Regions from separate parts of the Afipia sp. DC4300-2b1 genome, predicted to be linked through region 2. Evidence: predicted binding sites of a transcription regulator. Region 2 holds the regulator's gene; each other region holds the start of a gene.
The links. Region 2 encodes HrcA, which represses chaperone genes, less so after heat shock. Its sites were predicted from a motif close to GTTAGCACTCNCNNNNNGNGAGTGCTAAC; they were not measured.

Region 1 (2,269 bases), on a different contig from region 2:
GCCAGACGTAGGATTGCAGCAGCCAGTGGTGATCGGGGCGCCGGTAGAGAATTTCGGCCGTCGTCAGGCCGTAACCGGCGAGTTGCCGTTTGAAGTCCTCAGATACGTTGCCCTGAGAAACGGTAGCATTCGGGACCATCAGTACCTCCTTGGTGGAGGCGATCGGCAAACAGTGGCAACCGGTTTTGTCGAACGCGCTCGCACCCACTCTCTGTTGAGCGCGCAAGTCGCGAACCGGATTCCACGTCGCGAACAAACGCGCTGTCTGAGAATCTGACCCAATACGAAGCTTCATCACAAGCTCAAATGTTAAATAAAGTGTTATCTTTCAATGCATTAGCAGCACCTCACCGCGACTGCTGACAAGGTTGCTGCTGACAGTTCGCCGCGCCCGTGCGACTCTCGCATCCCGTAAATATGGAGCGGGGCCATGAGCCGTTTCACCGGCGAACTCACCATCACGCAGCTGGACGTCGATTGCCGGACGTGGCGGCTTGAACAGCCGCTGGTCTATGAGGTCGGCGACGAGAACTCCGGCCACGTGATCGAGGTGCACAAGCTGTTCGAGACCGACGGCGCATCGATCCCGCGTCTCTTCCAGTCATTCCTGCCGACGTGGGGCCGCTACAGCCGGGCCGCTGTGGTCCATGACTATCTTTACAACGAGCTACGCCCCGGCACCGAGCCGCACCCGGAGGCGCCGACCAGGCAGCGCGCCGACGCGATCTTTTATGAGGCGATGCAAGTCTCCGGCGTCGGTTTCTTCACCCGATGGATCATGTGGGCGGCGGTGCGCACCTTTGGTTTCCTGTCCTTGCAGGCCGCCCGCGCCATGGCCTGGAAAAACGACAAGCCGATGCCCGCCGAGGTCGCGCCCCGGCCGGAGCTGGACATTGTGAGCAAGCGCAGGCGGCAGACCGGGACACCTCCGCCTCCGCCCCAATCGCCCGGAAACGAGGGGCCGGCTCCGCGTTAACGCTTGAGCAAAAATTGGCAGCCGTCAAATCAGAGTGCCAATTTTTCTGCTAAAGACCCTTGCCCGGCACCCGCCATCGGCCTATGTCCGTGTCAGTTGCGGTAGCACTCGCCTACCATGACTGCTAACATTTGAAAAAACTTAGCCTTATCAAGCTATTAGGAGGACTGCATGAAATTCCGTCCGCTTCACGACCGCGTCGTGGTCAAGCGCATCGACGCCGAAGAGAAGACCAAAGGCGGTATCATCATTCCGGACAGCGCGAAGGAAAAGCCTTCCCAGGGCGAGATCCTGTCGGTCGGTCCGGGCGGCCGCGACGAGGCCGGCAAGTTGATCCCGATCGACCTGAACGTCGGCGACATCGTCCTTTTCGGCAAGTGGTCCGGCACCGAGGTCAAGATCGACGGCCAGGAAGTGCTGATCATGAAGGAAAGCGACATCATGGGCGTCATCACCGATGGCAGCGCCAAGAAGAAGGCCGCTTAAGAGCGCCCTCTCCCACCCAGAATTCCAACTTGTCCTGACACTCAAGGAAACCCAACATGTCCGCCAAAGAAGTCAAATTCGGCGTCGAAGCCCGTGACAAGATGCTCAAGGGCGTCGACATCCTCGCCAACGCCGTGAAGGTGACGCTCGGTCCGAAGGGCCGCAACGTCGTCCTCGACAAGTCGTTCGGCGCTCCGCGTATTACCAAGGACGGCGTCACCGTCGCCAAGGACATCGAGCTTGAAGACAAGTTCGAGAACATGGGCGCGCAGATGGTCCGTGAAGTGGCCTCGAAGTCGGCAGACGCTGCCGGCGACGGCACCACCACCGCGACCGTTCTGGCCCAGGCCATCGTGAAGGAAGGCGCCAAGGCTGTTGCCGCCGGCATGAACCCGATGGATCTGAAGCGCGGCATCGACCTCGCGGTCGAAGCGGTCGTTGCAGACCTCGTCAAGAACTCCAAGAAGGTCACCTCGAACGACGAGATCGCCCAGGTCGGCACCATCTCGGCCAACGGCGACAAGGAAATCGGCGATTTCCTCGCGAAGGCCATGGCGAAGGTCGGCAACGAAGGCGTCATCACCGTTGAGGAAGCCAAGTCGCTCGACACCGAACTCGATGTCGTCGAAGGCATGCAGTTCGACCGCGGCTACATCTCCCCCTACTTCGTCACCAACGCCGACAAGATGCGCGTTGAATTCGACGACGCCTACATCCTCATCAACGAGAAGAAGCTCTCCTCGCTGAACGAACTGCTTCCGCTGCTGGAAGCCGTCGTGCAGACCGGCAAGCCGCTCGTCATCGTTG
Region 2 (2,269 bases):
GACCAGCCGGGCGATGCCCTTCTTGGCCAGCGCCATCAGGTTGAGGAACTCCTCCTGCGAGAACGGCGTCTTTTCGGCGGTGCCCTGGACTTCGATAATGCGGCCGTCGCCGGTCATCACGAAGTTCGCGTCAGTGTCGGCCTCGGAGTCTTCGGCGTAATCAAGGTCGAGCACCGGCGTGCCGTTGTAGATGCCGCAGGAAATCGCGGCGACGTTGTCGCGCAGCACGTTGTCGTTCTTGAGCATGTTGCGCGCCTTCATCCATTGCAGGCAATCCGCCAGCGCGACCCATGCGCCGGTGATCGAAGCAGTGCGTGTGCCGCCGTCAGCCTGAATGACATCGCAGTCCACGGTGATCTGGCGTTCGCCCAGCGCAACAAGGTCGACGGTGGTGCGCAGCGATCGGCCGATCAGGCGCTGGATCTCGACGGTGCGGCCGCTTTGCTTTCCGGCAGCCGATTCACGGCGCATGCGCTCATGGGTGGCACGCGGCAGCATGCCGTATTCGGCGGTGACCCATCCGCGGCCCTGTCCCTTGAGCCAGGGCGGCAGGCGATCTTCCAGCGTGGCGGTGACCAGCACATGGGTGTCGCCGAATTTTACCATGCAGGAACCTTCGGCGTATTTGACCACGCCGCGTTCCAGCGTGACGGGGCGCAGTTCGTCGGGCGCGCGACGGCTCGGCCGCATGAAAAACCTCCTGATATTCCGGAAAATCCTGATTTGGCGCTGCTTTTAGGGGGTTGGGACCGCAGCGGCAAGGGAAGATAAGGATGTTCGCAGAATGCGGCTTGTCATCGTCCTGCGGCATGGACAATTGTAGCAGGAACAACCCGTTTGGAGCCCGATTTTGGCCCACCATGACCCGATAGGCCATCTGATCACGCCGAACGCCGGACTGGCGCAGCTCAACGAGCGGTCGCGGGATATCTTCCGCCAGATCGTCGAGAGCTATCTGGCCACTGGCGAGCCGGTGGGTTCACGCAACATCTCGCGCCTTATCACGATGCCGCTTTCCCCGGCCTCGGTGCGCAACGTGATGTCGGATCTCGAGCAGTTGGGGCTGATCTACGCGCCGCACACCTCCGCGGGCCGGCTGCCGACCGAACTCGGCCTGCGCTTTTTCGTCGATGCGCTGATGCAGGTCGGCGATCTGACCGAGCCGGAGCGGCAGTCGATCGAAAGCCAGCTTAAATCCGTCGGCGGAGCAACGTCAGTCGAAGCCGCGCTGAGCGAAGCGCTGACACGGCTGTCGGGTCTGACCCGCGCAGCCGCCGTGGTCCTTACGCAGAAGTCGAATGTGCGGCTCAAGCATATCGAATTCGTGCGGCTGGAACCGACGCAGGCGCTGGTCGTGCTGGTGGCCGAAGACGGCCAGGTCGAAAATCGCGTGCTGACGCTGCAGCCGGGCGTGCCGTCGTCGGCGCTGACCGAAGCCTCGAATTTTCTCAACGCCAGGATTCGCGGGCGCACACTGGCGGAGGCGCGCAGCGAACTCGAAGCCGCGCTGACGGCGGGACGCAGCGAGCTCGATCAACTCACGCAGAAGGTGATCGCGGCGGGTATTGCGAGCTGGTCCGGCGGCGCCAGCGATGAGCGGCAACTGATCGTTCGCGGTCACGCCAATCTGCTGGAAGATCTTCACGCGATGGAGGATCTCGAGCGGGTGCGGCTGCTGTTCGACGATCTTGAAGCCAAGAAAGGCGTGATCGATCTGCTTGGCCGCGCGGAACGCGCCGACGGTGTGCGCATTTTCATCGGCTCCGAGAACAAGCTGTTCTCACTGTCCGGTTCCTCGACCATCATCGCGCCCTATCGCGATGGCGCGGGTCATATCGTCGGCGTGCTCGGCGTCATCGGCCCGACCCGGCTGAACTATGCGCGGGTCATCCCGACAGTCGATTACGCCGCCCGGATCGTCAGCCAGCTGATCGGCAAATAGTGCGTTTGCGCTTGATTTTCCGCCTCTAAAGCACGATATGCGGGCTAACAATCCCACATGACGACGACGATTTGCTGAAAAGGGTAAGCAATGGCCAATTCCAATGGGCAAAAGGAACCGCAGGACGCGTCGGCGCCGGAACCGGCGAACGACAAGGAGCCCGTGGTCTCAAAGCCGTACGTGATGCCCGACGATCCCGAGGAGGGTTCGGTCGAAGCGCTCACCAAGGAGGTGGCCGAGGCCAAGGACCGGATGCTGCGCACGCTCGCGGAGATGGAAAATCTGCGCAAGCGGACCCAGCGTGAAGTCGCCGACGCGCGGACCTAT
Region 3 (2,269 bases), 760 kb from region 2:
TCAGGATCGCGATGTCTTCCAGCATCGCCTTGCGGCGATCGCCGAAGCCCGGCGCCTTGACGGCTGCGACCTTGAGGCCGCCGCGCAGACGGTTGACCACCAGTGTTGCGAGAGCTTCGCCTTCGATGTCTTCGGCGACGATCAGCAGCGGCTTGCCGGTCTGCACCACGGCTTCGAGCACGGGCAGCATGGCCTGGAGGCCGGACAGCTTCTTCTCGTGCAGCAGCACGTAAGCGTCTTCCAGTTCGGCGGTCATCTTCTCGGGGTTGGTCACGAAGTACGGCGAGAGATAGCCGCGGTCGAACTGCATGCCCTCGACGATGTCGACTTCGGTGTCGAGCGACTTGGCTTCTTCAACCGTGATGACGCCCTCGTTGCCGACCTTCTGCATCGCCTTGGCGATCATCGAGCCGATGGTGGAGTCGCCGTTGGCCGAAATGGTGCCGACCTGCGCGATCTCGGCGGAGGAGGCGACCGGCTTGGCGCGCTTCTCGATGTCCTTCACGACTGCAGTCACGGCGATGTCGATGCCGCGCTTCAGATCCATTGGGTTCATGCCGGCGGCAACCGACTTGGCGCCTTCACGGACGATCGCCTGGGCGAGCACGGTGGCGGTGGTGGTGCCGTCGCCTGCGGTGTCGTTGGTCTTGCTGGCGACTTCGCGCAGCATCTGCGCGCCCATGTTCTCGAACTTGTCCTCAAGCTCGATTTCCTTGGCGACGGTGACGCCGTCCTTGGTGATGCGCGGTGCGCCGAAGCTCTTGTCGATCACGACGTTGCGGCCCTTCGGGCCCAGCGTCACCTTGACGGCGTTGGCGAGGGTATCGACGCCGCGCAGCATGCGGTCGCGCGCGTCTCCGGAAAATTTTACGTCCTTGGCAGCCATGGGGATTCCTCCAAATTGAGATGTCGAATGATGTCATCACCGGGGTTGTCCGGGTGATCCCGGTCAATCAGGCGCGGTGCTCATCTTGTCGGGATGGCCGGGACATAGGCGTTTTCCAGAACGCCGTTCTTCGAACGGCTACGCCCGGCCATGACAGCGTGCAAACGTGCGTTACTTCAGCACGCCCATGATGTCGGACTCTTTCATGATGAGGAGTTCCTCACCGTCGAGCTTCACTTCGGTGCCGGACCACTTGCCGAACAGCACCGTATCGCCGGCCTTCAGATCGATCGGGATCAATTTGCCGGCTTCGTCGCGGCCACCGGGGCCGACGGCGACGACCTGACCCTGCGAAGGCTTTTCCTTGGCGCTGTCAGGAATGATGATGCCACCTTTGGTCTTCTCTTCGGCGTCGATACGCTTGACGACGACACGATCATGCAGCGGGCGAAAAGTTGTCTTGGCCATCGGATGTCCTTTGGGCGTTGGTTAGGTAAGATTTGACGTGCGGCGGGGCGCGGGCCGTGGATAATGGGCTCGGCTAACCCCTTGAGGGGACGAAGCCTTGCCCTTAGCAATCGCGCTCCAAGAGTGCTAATGACGGGGTCGGGAATATGGGTTGGTATCGATCCTGTCAAGCAAGGCTCTTAAGGCCTTGGTGAGGCCAATATAGGATGATCTGGAAACCATAAAGGGGAACGCTGCGTATTGACGGGGGTCAGCTCACGCAGTGTGACGGCGGGTCTGTCGGTCTGGCAGGCAGCCAAGTGTTCTTGCCGGGAGACACCATGACCACAGTGAGTGAGCGTACCAAAGGCTCCAGAATCGTTACGTTGACAGCCATTTCGTTATTGTCGGGCTTTCTCGGTGCCTGCGGTGGCGGTGGTTTCGGTGGGTTCAGCGGCTTCGGCGGCGGATCGCAGCCGACCGTGCAGGAACCGGGCGTCGCTCCCGATGTGCCGGCCACCATCCGGGCCGATGAAATTGTCGGCCGCTGGGGTCTCGCCTCGTTCCACAAGCCGGAAGATCGTGCCCGAACCGAAGCCGCGGCGCGGGGCCAGTGCAAGAATCCCTACGTGATCGGTCAAGGCGCCACCGGCGGTGTCATCATGCATCTGCCGGACGAAGCCACGCCGCAGGAATTGCGCCTGAAAGGCAGCCAGAGCGGCAAGAACTATATCGGTCCGGCCGGTCCGGTCGGCGGCGAGAAGGACCGCGAGATCGTCTCGTTCGACGGACGGGTGCTGATGACGCGTTTCATCGACAAGGATGCCTCCAGCCGTTATGGAACCATGGTGTATGTTCGCTGCGCACCGCGGGCCTGAGACAAGAGGCCTGACGCCGGCGGACGGATAATTCGCGACGTCAGGGAAGTGCAAGCGC

Region 1: ACP7AL_RS09610 (co-chaperone GroES) is a predicted target of HrcA. The motif match lies at 1,077-1,105, and genes of this name have one in related genera.
Region 3: groES (co-chaperone GroES) is a predicted target of HrcA. The motif match lies at 1,457-1,485, and genes of this name have one in related genera.

Annotation. Positions count from the first base shown of each region.
Region 1 covers NZ_JAFCSX010000002.1:611,247-613,515, reverse strand. The annotation lists gene ACP7AL_RS09620 (usg protein) at 1-139, opposite strand, end outside; gene ACP7AL_RS09615 (DUF1353 domain-containing protein) at 431-976, shown strand; gene ACP7AL_RS09610 (co-chaperone GroES) at 1,148-1,462, shown strand; gene groL (chaperonin GroEL) at 1,519-2,269, shown strand, end outside.
Region 2 covers NZ_JAFCSX010000001.1:1,143,637-1,145,905, reverse strand. The annotation lists gene rph (ribonuclease PH) at 1-690, opposite strand, end outside; gene hrcA (heat-inducible transcriptional repressor HrcA) at 851-1,942, shown strand; gene grpE (nucleotide exchange factor GrpE) at 2,033-2,269, shown strand, end outside.
Region 3 covers NZ_JAFCSX010000001.1:383,244-385,512, reverse strand. The annotation lists gene groL (chaperonin GroEL) at 1-886, opposite strand, end outside; gene groES (co-chaperone GroES) at 1,058-1,354, opposite strand; gene ACP7AL_RS01935 (hypothetical protein) at 1,675-2,211, shown strand.